Regions from separate parts of the Nesterenkonia populi genome, predicted to be linked through region 2. Evidence: riboswitches for the same ligand, from Rfam matches in the RefSeq annotation. Region 2 holds a riboswitch; the other holds the start of a gene.
What was found. A riboswitch is a leader RNA that binds a small molecule or an ion and turns the genes downstream of it on or off. The one in region 2 is predicted to bind S-adenosylmethionine.
Positions count from the first base shown of each region.

Region 1 (3,392 bases), 740 kb from region 2:
GACTCGCCCTCGGACTCCCCGGGAAGGTCGAGCGGGCTGACGCCGCTGTGCTCAGCCTCGGCCACGTGGAGGCGGACCTCAGCACCGACCCCGCCCGTGCGGCGCTCGCTGAGCAGGCCGCCCAGCACGGTCTCCACTACCAGCCGCCGGCTGTCCCCACTGATGTGGACCTCGTCGCCCTGCCCGCCGGGGAGAACGTGCTGGTCCGAGGCATGGGACTGAACTTCTTCGACCTGATGATCGCCGTCACCGTGGGCCGCGGCGGGAGCTTCCAGGAGGTTCGCGGCGCCGCCCCGGGCCAGCGGCTGCGCTACGTCCCCTCCGGGCAGGAGCCTCGGCTGGTGGCCGGCGCCCGCCGCGGCACCCCTTACCGTGCCAAGACAGACGCCCCAGGCTTCGTGCCGCAGGGCGCGGAGCTCACCCGCTTCACCCCCGAGGCCGCGGAGAAGCTCGCTCAGCAGCACGGGCAGCTGGACTTCGAGCAGCAGCTCTGGCCCCTCATCCTCGCCGACGTGCAGGCCACCCATCGGTCATTCGGCGGTGACGGCAGCTTCGACCCCCGTTCCTACGCCGCGCCCTTCGCCGGCACAGGCTTCGGCAGCGCGCAGGAGCACCGGGCCGCCGTGCTCAGCTGGTTGGAGGAGGATGCCGCCTCCTCTGCGGCGGCCAGCGGCTCGCCGGAGAAGATGGCGGTCAAGACCCTCCATGCCGCCCGGTTCGTCCTCAAGGCCCTGCTGATGGAAGGGCGCATCAGCGCGACCAGCCGTGCTGCTCAGGTGGAAGCCTGGTTCGAGCCGCTGGTGGAGGGACTCGCCTCCGGCGCGCCGGTCCAGCGGACCGAGGAGCTGGCGGCGCTGGTGCGTGCCGGCGTCGTCGAGATCCTCGGGCCCAGCCCCGTCTACACCATCGACGCCGCACAGGACGTGTTCACGGCAGTCTCCCCGCAGGTGGCCGGCGCCCAGCACGCCGCACAGCACCTGGTGGAGGCGATGATGCCGCCCAACAGGGTCGGCCAGTCCGGCTCCCCGCTGATTCAGGGGCTGCTGCGCAGCGGGCTCGCCCGCCCGGCGAGCCTCGCCGGCGCCGAGCACAAGGGCTTCGACGTCACACCACGTCCGCACCGGCTGATCAGCCGCAGCGGCGAGGCGCAGCCCGTCCATGTGCTGGGCCTGCAGCTCTCCTCCGCCCAGTGGGGCACCGCCATCGCCGCGGAGGCCGGGGGAGGCCCGCGCACCACCGCCAGCACCCTGGCCGACGCTGACGCCGCGGCCTCCCACATCCTGGACGCCGCACGTCGCACTTGAATGTGAGCGCTGACTTCCGGCAGACTTGTCCCAAGGTCAAGAGTGCCAGTGCCAAACCCCGGTTTGCTGGCCGGCAACCCTCCAGTTCGCGGTGGGGTGCCCCGGGTGATGACCTGGCCGACTCCAGACCGGGGCCGGCAAGCGCGGACCTTCCCAGCGCAGCTCAGGCCCACCGGCCGAGCTGTTCGCAGGTGCGGGTCTTGAGAACATACGAGGAACCTGCATGACCGAGTTTGAGACCCGGCTGCTCCAGGCAGCCGACCACGCCGACACCCCCACCGCCGCTCTTGAGCAGGCGCTCGCCGCCCTGGAGTCCGGGCAGCAGGCACGCGCCGTCGCCGACGGCCCCGACGCCCTCGCCCTCGCGGTGCTGCACGTGGCAGAGCCGGGGGCGAGCATCGTCGTCACCCCATCCCTGTACGCCCGTCACCGTGCGGTGTTCGCCGAGGCCCTGCCCCAGTACGGGGTCCAGGCCGAGGTGGTCCAGGACCCCGACGACGCTGCCTCCTGGGCCGCGCACCTCGGCCCTGACACCGCCGCCCTGCTCGCCGAGACCATCGCAGACCCGCGCGGCGACGTGCTCGCCTTCAACGAGGTCGCCGAGCTCGCCCGGCAGGCCGACGCCGCACTGATCATCGACAACACCCTGGCCTCCCCCTACCTCGCCCGGCCGGTCGAGCAGGGCGCTGACCTGGTCGTCCACACCAGCCTCGACCTGCTCGCAGGCCGCGGCGGCCAGGCCGGAGGCGTCATCGTCGACGCCGGCACCGTGGAGCCCGCGCCCCGGGAGCAGCTCACCCGGGCACCCCACGGCTACCCGCAGCAGATCCGGCTGCCCGACGTCGTCGCCGCGGAGGTCACCCGAGGGCTGGAATCCCTGGCCGCCCGGATCCGCCAGCAGACCAGCACCGCGCAGCGGGTCGCGGAGCACCTGCAGGCCCACCCCGGCGTGCACCGGACCTATTATTCCGGACTGGAGGCCAGCCCCTGCGCCGAACGGGCCCGGGACTACCTGCCCGCCGGGGCCGGTGCGGTGGTGTCCTTCGAGGTCAGCGCCGGACGCCGCGTCGAGGAGCAGCTGGCCGCCGCGAACGGGCTGACGCGTGCGCTGCGGGTCTTCGCCCGGCGCAGCAGCACCGGCGGCATCCGGGCGCTCGCCGGCCGGCCCGCGGTCACCACGCATTCCCGGCTCAGCGAAGAGCAGCGGCAGGCCGCGGGCATCCGCCCGGGCATGGTGCGGCTGTTCATCGGCCTGGAGCACGCCGATGACCTGATTGCGGACCTCGACGCCGCCCTGGAGGCCCACGCAGGTCTTTCTGCGACGCCCGCCGGGGCCCTGGCTTAGGGTATAGCCGTGCTGACCCAGACCCCTGCCGCCGGCGCGCCCCACCAGGGCTCCGCCAGGCCCGCCGCCCCGCTGCCGAACGACTACGGCCACCGTCCCGGCGGGGCCCTGCGCACCGCCGAGCTGGGAGCCTTCGAGTTCGAGACCGGCGGACAGCTGCCGCAGGTGACGCTGGCCTACGAGACCTGGGGGCAGCTCAACGAGGCCGGGGACAACGCGATCCTCGTCGCCCACGCCCTCACCGGTGACACCCACGTGGCGTCCACCGGCGCGGACCCGGAGACCGGCTGGTGGGAGGGCCTGCTCGGGCCTGGCCGCCCCATCGACACCGGCAGGTGGTTCGTGATCGCCCCGGCGATGGCGGGCGGCTGCTATGGCTCCACCGGCCCCGGATCGCCTGACCGCGCCGGCGTTCCCTGGGGCTCACGGTTCCCGTTCGTCACCATCCGGGACTCGGTCCGCCTGGAGCGTCGGCTGCTCGAGCAGCTCGGGGTGCCCCGGCTGCACGCCGTAGTCGGCGGCTCCATGGGCGGTGCCCGGGCGCTGGAGTGGGCGGCGACCTTCCCTGAGCTGGTGGGCGGCGTCGGGGTGTTCGCCTGCGGAGCTGCGTCGACGGCTGAGCAGATCTCCTTCGGCCAGGCCCAGGTGCTGGCCATCCGCAACGACCCGAACTTCCGCGGCGGCGACTACTACGCCGGCCCCCGGCCCGAGGCCGGCCTGCGGCTGGCTCGCCGGATCGCCCA
Region 1 covers NZ_VOIL01000001.1:110,868-114,259, reverse strand. The annotation lists gene FWJ47_RS00510 (FAD/NAD(P)-binding protein) at 1-1,304, shown strand, start outside; SAM riboswitch class IV at 1,339-1,454, shown strand; gene FWJ47_RS00505 (PLP-dependent transferase) at 1,528-2,649, shown strand; gene metX (homoserine O-acetyltransferase MetX) at 2,722-3,392, shown strand, end outside.
Region 1: linked by a shared signal. The riboswitch ahead of FWJ47_RS00505 (PLP-dependent transferase) and the one ahead of FWJ47_RS04055 (ABC transporter ATP-binding protein) in region 2 are both predicted to bind S-adenosylmethionine.

Region 2 (3,392 bases):
TTCGCCGGCGGTGAGCTGGCCGCCCGGCAGCCGGGCGAGAACCTGGACACTCTTTTCGTCCGGCCGGAGGACCTGATGCTGGTTCCCGCCGAGGACGGGGACTGCACCGTGGCCTCCCAGGTGTACACCGGCGAGCGCACCATCATTCGGGCGGCCGCCCCGGAGGGGGACCTGGAGCTGGTGAGCTCGGTCTCAGCCTCAGAGGCCGCCGGGCTGGTGCCGGGCACCCGGGTGCGCCCACAGGTCATCTCGGAGCCGGCGCTGCGCCTGCCGGCCGGGGCCGCTGCATGAGCGCGGAGGCCCGCAGCGCAGCCCTGCGCCTGTCCACGGCGGAGGGCCCGGTGGAGCTGGGCGTCTCCGCGGCGGTGTTCGACTGTGACGGGCTGCTGGTGGACTCCGAGTCGGTGTGGCTGGAGATGATCTCCGCCTGGCTGGCCGACCGCGGCGTCGCGGGTGCCGCCGCCGCTGATTTTCACGGGCTGTCGGTGGATGACACAGCCACGCGTCTGGCCGCGCTCCCGCAGGTGCGCGGCGATGCCGCTGCGGTCGCCGCCGAGCTCACCCGCCGCTACTCCCAGCTCCTTCAGGAGGGCACAGAGCCGATGCCTGGTGCGGTGGAGGTCTTCACCGGCTTGGCGAGCGCTGTGCCGACTGCGGTGGCCAGCAACGGCCTGCGCCCCGATGTGCGTCTGATGCTGCGCGCCTCCGGGCTGTGGGAGACCGCCCAGGCGGTGTGCACAGTGGATGAGGTCGCCTCCGGCAAGCCGGCCCCGGACCTGTACCGTGAAGCCTGCCGCCGTCTCGGCGTCGCCCCCGAGGAGGCGGCGGCCTTTGAGGATTCCGCCGCGGGCGCCTCGGCAGCGATGGCCGCGGGCCTGACGGTGGTGGGGGTCAATGCGGACCCGGATGTGTCTCTGCCCTGCCACCACCGCCTGACCGCCCTGACCGCCGTGGAGCTCGCTGCGGCCGCCGGATAGAGCCGTCGCGCGCCTCTCGCACCCAACCGTTACGGAGTCCCCTTGCCTCAGACCCCTCAGCCCACCCGCCGTCCTCAGGACACCCTGGCTGACGAGCCCGTCGACCAGCTCACCAGCCCGCAGGAGGCCGCCGCGGCCAAGCTTCGTGAGCTGCGGACCCTGCAGGTGTTCTCCTGGAACCTGTGGTTCGGCGGCCGTGAGATCGACGACGCGGCCGCCAAGCAGGCTGCGGTGCTCGAGGATCAGGACGCTGACATTGTGATGCTGCAGGAGTGCTTCGGCACCGCCGGGGTGCGCCTGGCCCGCCGGGCAGGGATGACTGCGGCCCAGCAGGACTTCAACTGTGCGGTGCTCAGCCCCAGCCCGATGCGGCTGCTGCCCACGGACACTGCTCCCTATGCGACTGCGGCGCTGGTGCAGACCCGCGCCGGGGCTGTGCTGGCCTGGTCGGTGCACCTGGCCTCCCCGGACTACGGCCCGTATCGCGGGGATGAGCTGCCGCATGCTGCGGAGGAGGTGTTCGGCCAGCCGGGTGAGCAGGAGCGCACGGCACAGGCGCAGCAGATCCTCTCCGAGACCGATCAGCTGCTGGAGGAGCTCGGCGAGGTGCCGGTGGTCATCGCCGGGGACTTCAATGTGCCGTCCTCCTTGGACTGGAACGGCGAGCATCGCCCGTCGGCCCGGTGGCCGGCCCCGCGGCTGTTCATGGAGGCCGGCTTCGCCGACGCGTTCCGTGAGGCCCACCCGGACCCTGCCCAGGCTCCGGGGCTGACCTGGTCGCAGATCGAGGATCCGGAGACGGAGCCGCGAGACCGCATCGATTTCGTGTTCGTGCGCGGGCTCGAGGTGGTGAGCGCTGATCATCTGGGCGGGGCGGCCGACGACGCCGACGCACCAGCTGACCCGGGCTTCACCGAGTACGGGGGCGCCGCTCGGCACATCCCCTCCCAGCGGCAGAACGCCTTCCCCTCGGACCATCTGGCGGTCCGTGCCGCCCTGCGCCGCTGGGGAGGCCGGCCCCCGGGGGCCTGAGGCCGCAGATATTACGTTTGTGACTGTCCCTCTTTGTGCACGCCAGGGGCTCTCGCGTACAGTCTTGCGGGTATCCATCCGGAGCGGCTGAGAGATCTGGCTCGATGACGCCGCAGCAACCACTGCAGAGCACTCATCTGCGGGCTCGGTGCTAATGCCAGGAACGATGGGAGTGAATTCTCGCATGACCTCTTCTGCCACCCTCGAGGCGCCTGCGGCAGCCCCTGCCCCCCAGTCCGCCGTCGCCGAGGCGACCGGCCGCTACTCGCTGAACGTCCGCTTCGACGGCGTCGGCCGCAGCTTCGGCGGCCGCACCGTGCTGCGGGACGTCAGCCTCGAGATCGCCCCCGGCGAGGTGCTCGCCATCCTGGGCACCTCCGGCTGCGGCAAGTCCACCCTGCTGCGGGCGCTGGCCGGCCTGGACACCGGGTTCAGCGGCGAGCTGACCATCGCCGGGGAACCGGTGAGGCCCTATGACGACCGCACCGCCGTGGGCTTCCAGGAGCCCCGCCTGCTGCCCTGGCGCTCCGTGCGGAAGAACGTCCAGATGGGCCTGCCCCGCGGCCTATCCAAGGCTGAGGGGGAGGCCCGGGTGGATGAGCTGCTGGAGCTGGTCGGCCTGGCCGACCGGGCCCGCCTGAAGCCCCGTGAGATCTCCGGGGGCATGGCCCAGCGGGCCTCCCTGGCCCGGGCCCTGGCCCGCCGCCCCGGGGTGCTGCTGCTGGATGAGCCCTTCGGGGCGCTGGACGCTCTGACCCGCCTGAAGATGCAGGACCTGCTGCTGGACATCCACGCCCAGACCGGAACCACCGTGCTGCTGGTCACCCACGACGTCGACGAGTCCCTGCAGCTGGCAGACCGAATCCTGCTGCTCGGCAGGGACGACCGCAGCGCCGGCGACCCCACCGCAGCGGAAGGCGCTACCACCAAGCGTCTGCTGGCCGTGCCGGGGAGCCGGCCCCGTGATCGCACCTCCGCTGAGCTGGCGGACCTGAAGTCCCAGCTCTACGCCGGCCTCGGCGTGGCCGCCCACTGACCGTCCCGCACGGCTCCCATCCTCACGCTCTCTGGGCCTGCCCCGGGCAGGCCCGCCCCCATGACCTGCTGACACCGCGAAAGGCCCACCTATGCCCACCTCCTTCTCCCGCTCCGCCCAGTCCGTCACCGCCCTCGGCGCGGCCGCCCTGCTGGCGCTGTCAGCCTGCGGCGACGACTCCGACGGCGAGCTGGACACCCTGAACATCGACTTCGCCACCTACAACCCGCTCTCCCTGGTGATCCTGGAGCACGGATGGCTGGAGGAGGAGCTCGAGGAGCTCGGCACCGACGTCACCTGGATCCAGTCCCACGGCTCCAACCGGGCCAATGAGATGCTGCGCGCCG
Region 2 covers NZ_VOIL01000001.1:853,734-857,125, reverse strand. The annotation lists gene FWJ47_RS04070 (ABC transporter ATP-binding protein) at 1-291, shown strand, start outside; gene FWJ47_RS04065 (HAD family hydrolase) at 288-977, shown strand; gene FWJ47_RS04060 (endonuclease/exonuclease/phosphatase family protein) at 1,020-2,009, shown strand; SAM riboswitch class I at 2,081-2,182, shown strand; gene FWJ47_RS04055 (ABC transporter ATP-binding protein) at 2,194-3,045, shown strand; gene FWJ47_RS04050 (aliphatic sulfonate ABC transporter substrate-binding protein) at 3,137-3,392, shown strand, end outside.